2 regions of the Mycobacterium sp. BMJ-28 genome follow, and region 1 is predicted to be linked to the other one. Evidence: riboswitches for the same ligand, from Rfam matches in the RefSeq annotation. Region 1 holds a riboswitch; the other holds the start of a gene.

Region 1 (4,375 bases):
CAGCACGGGCCGCACCTGCCGGTCGGCACCGACACCATCATCGCGTGTGCGTTGGCCGAGGCGGCCGCCGCCGAGCATGCGCTCGTTCTGCCGCCTATTGCATTCGGCGCGAGCTACTTTCACGGTGCCGCGCTGGCAGGGACCGTCGCGTTTGCCGGGGCGGAGGTCGCGAGCACGGCGACCAGGGTGGCTCGGTCGTGTGTCGAATCCGGCCTGCGCCGAGTGCTGTTCGTCAACGGCCACGTCGGCAACGCCGCGGCGCTGTGGATGGCCTGCGACGAGTTCCGGCGTGCCCTGCCCGATGCCCGTGTCGGGGTCATGCAGTGGTGGGACCTCACCCCGGATATCGCCCGGCGGGCGACCGCGGATGCGGTGGACTGGCACGCGAATGCCGCCGAAACCTCCCTGATGCTCGCGTTGCGACCCGAGTTGGTGCACGTCGACAAGCTTCAGGAGGCCGATGACCCGGACCGTACCGACGGTTTGGTGTTCAGGTATGCCGTGCAGCATGTCTCGACCAACGGGGTGACCGGGCTGCCGTCACGGGCGTCCAAGGCGGCGGGCCTGGAGTTGTGGGGAGATGTGGTCGACGCGGCCAGAGGGGTGGTGGCGCGCGCGCACGCCGAGCGGGCGCCGTTGGGCTAACCGTCGTGCACCCGCGCCGTAAGATCCATGCCGTGCCGAGCCGAGAGCAGGATGCGAAGGTCCGCGCCATCGGGCGGCCGCGTAATGCCGCCGCACCGACGGCCACGCCCCGCGCCGACATCATCAACGCCGCGACCAAGTTGTTCTCCGAACGCGGGTACGCCCAGACCACGATCAGCGATATCGCCCGCGCGGCGGGACTGCAGCAGTCGTCGATGTACTACTGGTTCCGCAACAAGGAGCAACTGCTGCAGGAGACTCTTCTGGTCAACCGGGCACCGCTGAAGTTCATCGCCGAGGTCGGCGCCGGCTCGGGATCGCCCGCCGTCAAGCTGTACCGGCTGCTGCGGTTCGACACCATGCAGTTGGCGATGTCGCCGATCGACTTCAACGAGATCCAGCGCATCGCCCATGAACAGCGCAGCGAATTCCATCAGTTCTGGACGGATTACGAGCGGCTGCGGCAGTGGGTGGTGGACCTCATCGGCGCGGCGGTCAGCGAAGGCAAGTTCATCGACTGCGATCGCGACGAGACCGCGGGACTGCTGCTCAACGTCGACGAGGGTGCCCAGAAGCGGACCCGCCTGCACCCCGATCCCGTCGACCGCGCGGAGGAGGCGATCCGGGTCGGCGAACAGGTGGCGACATTCGCGGTCCGGGGGCTGCTGAAGCGGCCCAGCGAGATCGGCCGGATCAGCGCTCAGGCCGCCCAGTTCGACGACGCGGCGATCGCGCTGCAGGTCGCCTCGCAGACCTCGGACTGAGCCGGGACCTTCCGCGCACGGTCGAACGGACTTACTCTGGTGTGACCTACATCACCAGGAGGCCCGGTGCGCATCTCCGACGTGCTGAAGAACAAGGGATCCGCAGTCGCCACGATCTCCCCGGAGACCACCGTTGCGGTACTGCTCGCGGGTCTGGTCGCGCGCAATATCGGCGCGATGGTGGTGGTCGGACCGGATGGCCCGGTGGGCATCGTGTCGGAGCGGGATGTGGTGCGCATGCTCCATGAGCTGGGCGCCGATCTGCTGCAGCGCCCGGTCGCCGACATCATGACCACCCATCTCGTGTACTGCTCGCCGGGTGACTCGGTGGACAGTCTGAGCGCGGCCATGACGCACAACCGGGTCCGGCACATCCCGGTGCTCGAGGACGGCAGGCTGGCCGGAATCGTCAGCATCGGCGATGTCGTGAAGACGCGGATGCAGGAGCTGGAGGCCCAGCAGGAGCAACTGCAGGCCTACATCACGCAGGGCTGAATATCCTGAATCGGTGACCGACGTCGAGGTTCGTCCCGCTGTCCGTGCCGATATCGCCGACCTGTCGAAGGTGCTGGGCCGCGCGTTCTCCGACGACCCGGTGATGGCCTGGATGCTGCCCGACCCGGCCGCCCGGCGGCGCAAACTGCACCGCGTGTTCGCGGCGTTGACCCGCTATCACCATCTGTCCCGGGGTGGTGTGGAGGTGGCGTCGGCGGGGCCGACAATCGGGGCTTCGTCGGCGGGGCCGACAATCGGGGCTTCGTCGGCGGGGCCGACAATCGGCGCTTCAGCGCTGTGGGATCCGCCGGGGCAGTGGCAGCACTCCGCCGTCGAGGAGTTGCGCGCCGCGCCGGGTCTGCTGCTGACGTTCGGTTCGGCCCTGCGCCGTGGCCAGCAGGTCACCGAACTGATGAAGCGTCATCACCCCGAGGAGCCGCACTGGTATCTGGCGGTGATCGGTAGCGACCCCGACGTGCGGGGCACCGGCCAGGGCCAGGCGCTGATGCGGTCGCGGCTGGATCGCTGCGACGACGAGCATGCCCCGGCTTATCTCGAGTCGAGCAACCCCGCCAATATCGGCTATTACCAACGGTTCGGCTTCGAGGTGACCGGGGAGATCACGCTGCCCGACGGTGGACCGTCGCTGTGGCCGATGTGGAGAGACCCGCGGTAGGCCCGGCTCCGGTAGAGTGCGGGCGTCGACCAGCAGGGGAATCCGGTGAGAATCCGGAGCTGACGCGCAACGGTATGAGGCGTACGCCTCGAGTCCGAATGCCTGCGGTCGGCGCCGACCGTTGACGGCCCCGCGACCGGGCCCCGCATCGAAGGAATCCCGCCGTGCGTCTTCTCGCCGTGCTTGTCTGCGCAATCGTTCTGCTCACCGCCTGTCAGCCGGCCGGCTCCGCCGAGCGCATCCCGGCGTCGGTCGCCGCCGCCGGCCACACCACCTACCCGTTGACGGTGCAGAACTGCGGCGTCCGCGTCACTTTCGACAAGCCACCCCAGCGCGCCGTGTCGCTGTACCAGGCCTCGACGGAGATCCTGTTGTCCCTCGGGCTGGCCGATCGGATGGTCGGTACCTCCACGTGGTTCGACCCGGTGTTGCCGAACCTGGCATCTGACAACGCACGGGTGCCCCGGCTCGCCGATAACGACCCGTCCCTGGAGACGGTGCTGGCCACCGAACCGGATCTGGTCACCTCGGCCAGCGCGCACACCTTCACCCCGGCGGTGGTGGCCGAGCGAACCCGGTTCGCCCAATTGGGTATTCCCACCTATCAGTCTCCGTCGGTGTGCACCGGCACCACCGTCGACGGTGAGACCGTGACGCGTACCGCGCCGCTTGAGATGGACACATTGTTCCGTGAGATCGAGGAACTGGCAGCCATTTTCGACGTGCCGCAACGCGGGACGGAACTGGTGGCCGAACTCAGGCGGCGGGTGGCGGCCGTGCCCGCGGTGACGGCGCCCCATCCGACGGTGGCGTTCTGGTTCTCCGGTCTGCGCACGCCGTACCTGGCGGGCTGCTGCTCGGCGCCGGGGATGTACGCGCGGGAACTCGGCGTCACCAACGTATTCGCCGACGCGCGGGAGGATTGGCCGGAGGTCAGCTGGGAGTCACTGGCCGACCGCGATCCCGACGTGCTGGTGTTGGCCGACCTGAACCGCCGGCGGGTGGACGGTGACGCACTGGATGCCAAACTCCGTTTCCTGGAATCCAATCCGGTCACCAGCAACCTGACGGCGGTACGCAACAAGCGCTACGTCGTGCTCACCGGGTCCGAACTGGATCCCGGTATTCGGCAGGTGCAGGCGGTCGAGCGGCTTGCCGCCGGGTTCGCGTCGGTCGGACCGGTGCGATGATCGGCCTGCGGTCGCTGGCCGTGTGCTCGGCGTTGCTGGTCGCCGGTTGTGGTCAGGCGGTGCCGGTGAGCGGACCCGTAGCGGTCCCGGGTTTCCCTCTGACGGTGCACAACTGCGGCCGGGACGTGGTGATCGACGCGCCGCCGGCGCGGGCGGTGTCGCTCAACCAGGGCTCCACCGAAATTCTGCTGTCGCTGGGCCTGGCCGACCGGGTGGTGGGCACCGCGACGTGGACCGACCCGGTCCGGGCCGACCTCGCGGCCGCCAATGCGCGCGTGCCCCGACTGGCGGCGAACGCACCGTCGCTGGAAACCGTGCTGGACACTGAACCCGATTTCGTCTCTGCCTCGTTCGCGGGAACCCTGGGCCCGGGTGGTGTCGCCGACCGTGGTGAGTTCGAAAAGATGAATTTGCCAACGTATCTGGCGCCAAGCGATTGTGTGGGCAAGGTCGCCGGCAGTGCGGACGGCGCCCGCACGCAACCGCTGGACATGTCTGCGGTCTACGGCGAGATCGGTGACCTGGCCCGGATCTTCGACGTCACCGATCGTGGGGACAAGCTGATCGGCGAACTGCGCCGGCGGATGTCGGCCGTTGCCGGCACC
Region 2 (4,375 bases), 3.1 Mb from region 1:
TCCCCGATCCGCTTACGATCCGGTTCGTCGTCGGTCCACACCGTGATGTCCTTGTCCGCCGGATTAGCCTCGGCGATCAGCTGTTTCGCTTTGTTCAGGTCAGGTCCGGGATAGAGCTTGTACTCCTCGTAGCCCGGCATGCCCGGGGGCAGGATCTGCTGGGTCGGATGCATTCGCCCGCCGAACACCCGGTTGAGCGCCTCCGGATCGATCGCGTAGTTGATGGCCTGACGGACGCGGATGTCGTTGAACGGGGCCGTCTTGTTGTTCATCCAGAAGTAGTAGGTGTTGATCGAGTCCTCCAACCGGAACCGGTTGCCGAATTTCGCCTTCACCTCCCCCAGACGGTCGGCATCAGGCGGATCGACCATGAAGTCGATGGTGTTCTGCTCGACGCCGGTGACCTGGGCCGAGTTGCTCTTGTTCTGCGTCACGGTGATCTTGTCGACGTGCGCATCGGCCACCTCGTCGGCCCCGGCATCCTTCACCGTCTTGAAGTTCGGGTTTCGCTCCATCGTCATGGTCTGCGGCGCTTCGACTTTGGTGATTTTGAACGGCCCGCTGGACGCGGGCGGGTTGTTGGTCGCGTCCTTGTCCAGCGGTGTGCTGGGCGGCACGGGGGCGGCGAACGGCAACGCCAGGACGTTGTCGAAAGTGCCGTTCGGCTCGGTCAGCACGATGGTGATGTCACCGCTGGCATCGTCGGTGGTGATGCCGCTGATCTTGTCGGCCTTGCCGTCCGCGTACTCACTGGTGCCGACGATCGGCTTGTAGAACACCGATCCGCCGGAATCCGCCTTGAACAGACGTTGGATGGCGTAGGCGAAGTCCGACGCCTTGATGGGTGTGCCGTCGGAATACTTCATATTGGGCCGCAACGTCAATTTGTAGGTCTTGCCGTCCGGCGAGACCTCCGGCATGGCTTTGGCCAGGCCCGGAACCACCGTGGTGCCGTCCGTGCCCTTGGCGTGCTTGTAGGTCAGCAGAGGCGTGTAGACGTTGTACAGCACCTCCCACCCCTCGACGGTGTAGGACAGCTGCGGATCGACGTAGTCGGGGAATGACGTCAGCGTGATGTTGATGTCTCCGCCACCACCGGAGGCGTCCGACGACTCTCCGCCGCACGCCGCCACCCCGAATGCCGTCAGCGCAATCGCACACACTGTGATCGACGCCCTGCGCACCCTGCTCATCCAGTCCCCCTCGTTCTCGCCCGGCCATCCACTCGACGTTCATAAGCTGTACGCCACCGCGACGAGCTCTGGACCATCTTTGTGGAAATCTGGCCATCGGCAACTCGAGAATTCAGATTCGGAAATCCCGCCGAATCGAAAAGCCCAGCATGGCACTGACAATCGTGAAGGTTTGTCAGTTCGGAGGTCAAGCGCGTGATGCTCGCGCCGCGATCACGGAGGCCACGGCTCGTCACCGCCGAAGACACTAGGCGCCAATTCCGGTCGGCATCGCGCGTCCTACCGCGACGATGCGCGTGCCGGTGCTGAATCTGCTTCAGGCGCAGAAAGAGTGGGCTGCCACCGGTGGCGAATACAAGCCACCGAGGTGACGCGCTCGTTCACCTGAGCAGACCGCCCGCAGACCTGCGCTCAACTGGCCGGGTAAAGTACACCTCGCAACTGGTTTGCCGCAGGCGCGTATGTGTCAGCGGTATCGAGCGACGTCACCGGCAGCGGTGACGTCGCGAGAGGGAACCCGGTGGGAATCCGGGACTGTCCCGCAGCGGTATGCAGGAACGAACGCCGTCACACGCACTGGTGCACACAACTGCACTGGGAAGCGACGGCCAGTAGGAATACTCGATTTGGGTATACGCCTGTGAGTCCGAAGACCTGCCAGCTGTGCCGGGCGCGCCGCGTCCGGCGGCGCATCGCCTCGCGGACTGGGCGTATGACCGGAATGGACACCGCGCTTCGGTGCGTTGTTCGGTTCGGTCGCACGGCCTTGGGCGGTGGGCTTCCCCCCGTTTGAAGGACATCCTGTGACGAACACATTCACCGCCACCATCCTCGGCGCCCCACGAATCGGCCCCAATCGTGAGCTCAAGCGAGCCATCGAAGGGTACTGGGCCGGCCGCATCGATCGGGCTCAGCTCGAGTCCGTCGCCTTCGGCCTGCGTTCAGCCATCCGCACCGCACTCACGACGGCCGGCCTGGACTCGGTCCCGGTCAACACCTTCTCCTATTACGACCAGATCCTGGACACCGCCGTTCTGCTCGGCGCATTGCCGGCTCGGGTCACCGGTGTCGAGGACGAGTTGGACCGCTACTTCGCCGCCGCACGCGGCACCACCGACATCCCGCCGCTGGAAATGACCAAATGGTTCGACACGAACTACCACTACATCGTCCCCGAGATCGGCCCCGGCACGTCCTTTGCCCTCAATCCGGCCAAGGTGCTCGATGAGCTGCGCGAAGCCTTGGCCGAGGGGGTGGCCGCCCGGCCGGTCGTCGTCGGCCCCATCACCTTCCTGGCTCTGTCCAAGGCGGTGGATGGTGCCAAGACACCCATCGGGCGCATCGATGAGCTGCTGCCGCTCTACCGGGATCTGCTCCAGCAGCTCGCCGCGGCGGGTGCGCAGTGGGTACAGATCGATGAGCCCGTGCTGGTCACCGACATCCTCGATGACGCACCCGGGCTGGCCGAGCGCGTCTACCAGAGTCTGGGTGAAACACCGGATCGCCCAGCACTTTTCGTCGCCACGTACTTCGGGTCACTGGACGGTGCGCTGCCGGCGCTGGCCCGGACCCCGGTCGAGGCGATCGGGGTGGACCTGGTGGCCGGCGGCGACCAGGCGGTTACCGCCGTGCCGGAGCTGTCCGGCAAGCTGCTGGTGGCCGGGATTGTCGACGGCCGCAACATCTGGGCGACCGATCTCGAGGACGCGCTGAACCGGTTGGCCACCCTGGTGGGATCTGCGGGCGCGGTTGCTGTCTCCACATCGTGCTCGACCCTGCACGTGCCGTATTCCCTGGCACCCGAGACCGAACTGGATGCCGCGCTGCGCAGCTGGCTGGCTTTCGGTACGGAGAAGGTCGCCGAGGTGGTGACGCTGGCGAAAGCGCTGCGCGGCGGCCCGGACTCGGTTGCCGACGCCATCGCGGCATCCGCAAAGGCGGTGGTGTCGCGCAAGTCCGATCCTCGTTTGCACATCGACGCGGTGCGGGCCCGGCTGGCGACGGTGCTCGCCTCCGGTGTCGCGCGCGGGCCCGCGGCGCAGCGGCACGCCAGCCAGGACGCCCGACTCCGGCTTCCGGTGCTGGCCACCACGACCATCGGGTCGTACCCGCAGACGGTCGAGATCCGAAAGGCCCGCGCCGCAAAGAATTCCGGCGAGATCGATCAGGCCGAGTATGAGCGCCGAATGAAGGCCGAAGTCGCCGCTGTCATCGAGCTACAGGAAGAGATCGGGCTGGACGTGCTAGTGCACGGCGAGCCGGAACGCAACGACATGGTGCAGTACTTCGCCGAGTTGCTCGACGGTTTCTTCGCCACCCGCAACGGCTGGGTGCAATCCTATGGCACCCGGTGTGTGCGCCCGCCGATCCTCTACGGCGACGTCGTCCGCCCGCAGCCGATGACGGTGGACTGGATAACCTACGCACAGTCACTGACCACCAAGCCAGTCAAGGGCATGCTGACCGGTCCGGTCACCATCCTGGCGTGGTCGTTCGTGCGTGACGATCAGTCGCTCGCCGACACGGCCAATCAGATCGCTCTGGCGATCCGCGATGAGACGGTAGATCTGGAATCGGCGGGGATCGCCGTCATCCAGGTCGACGAACCGGCGTTGCGGGAGTTGCTGCCGCTACGCGACAAGGACAAGGCCCCATATCTGGCCTGGGCAGTCGGCGCCTTCAAGTTGGCAACGTCGGGCGTCGATGACAGCACCCAGATCCACACTCACCTGTGCTATTCCGAGTTCGGTGAGGTCATCGGTGCCATCGCCGACCTGGACGCCGATGTCACCTCGATCGAGGCGGCGCGGTCCCGTATGGAGGTGCTGGACGACCTTAACGCGATCGGATTCGCCAACAGCGTGGGGCCGGGTGTCTACGACATCCACTCGCCGCGGGTGCCAGCGACCGAAGAGATCGCCGAATCACTGCGGGCCGCGGTGCGAGCCGTTCCCGCAGAACGCATCTGGGTCAACCCGGACTGTGGTCTCAAGACCCGCAGGAACGACGAGGTGAAGGTCTCACTGCAGCACATGGTGCAGGCAGCCCAGCTGGTCCGCGCCCAGCTGTGAGGTAGACATCGTGCCCCGGATTCCGAGCGGATCCGGGGCACGATCTACATCAGGCCTCGCGACGTTCGTCCTGGATCAGGAAAAGCCGGGCGCGGTCAGTTTCTGACATGC

Evidence for each region. A riboswitch is a leader RNA that binds a small molecule or an ion and turns the genes downstream of it on or off. The one in region 1 is predicted to bind cobalamin.
Region 2: it holds a riboswitch for cobalamin, as region 1 does, so the genes downstream of both, metE (5-methyltetrahydropteroyltriglutamate--homocysteine S-methyltransferase) here and ACXPWS_RS10930 (ABC transporter substrate-binding protein) in region 1, are expected to answer to the same signal.

Annotation. Positions count from the first base shown of each region.
Region 1 is NZ_CM136783.1:2,206,353-2,210,727, forward strand. Features, by position in the region: gene ACXPWS_RS10910 (creatininase family protein) at 1-645, shown strand, start outside; gene ACXPWS_RS10915 (TetR/AcrR family transcriptional regulator) at 678-1,409, shown strand; gene ACXPWS_RS10920 (CBS domain-containing protein) at 1,476-1,904, shown strand; gene ACXPWS_RS10925 (GNAT family N-acetyltransferase) at 1,918-2,580, shown strand; cobalamin riboswitch at 2,576-2,704, shown strand; gene ACXPWS_RS10930 (ABC transporter substrate-binding protein) at 2,745-3,770, shown strand; gene ACXPWS_RS10935 (ABC transporter substrate-binding protein) at 3,767-4,375, shown strand, end outside.
Region 2 is NZ_CM136783.1:5,625,090-5,629,464, forward strand. Features, by position in the region: gene ACXPWS_RS27925 (ABC transporter substrate-binding protein) at 1-1,193, opposite strand, end outside; cobalamin riboswitch at 1,654-1,869, shown strand; gene metE (5-methyltetrahydropteroyltriglutamate--homocysteine S-methyltransferase) at 1,997-4,264, shown strand; gene ACXPWS_RS27935 (WhiB family transcriptional regulator) at 4,314-4,375, opposite strand, start outside.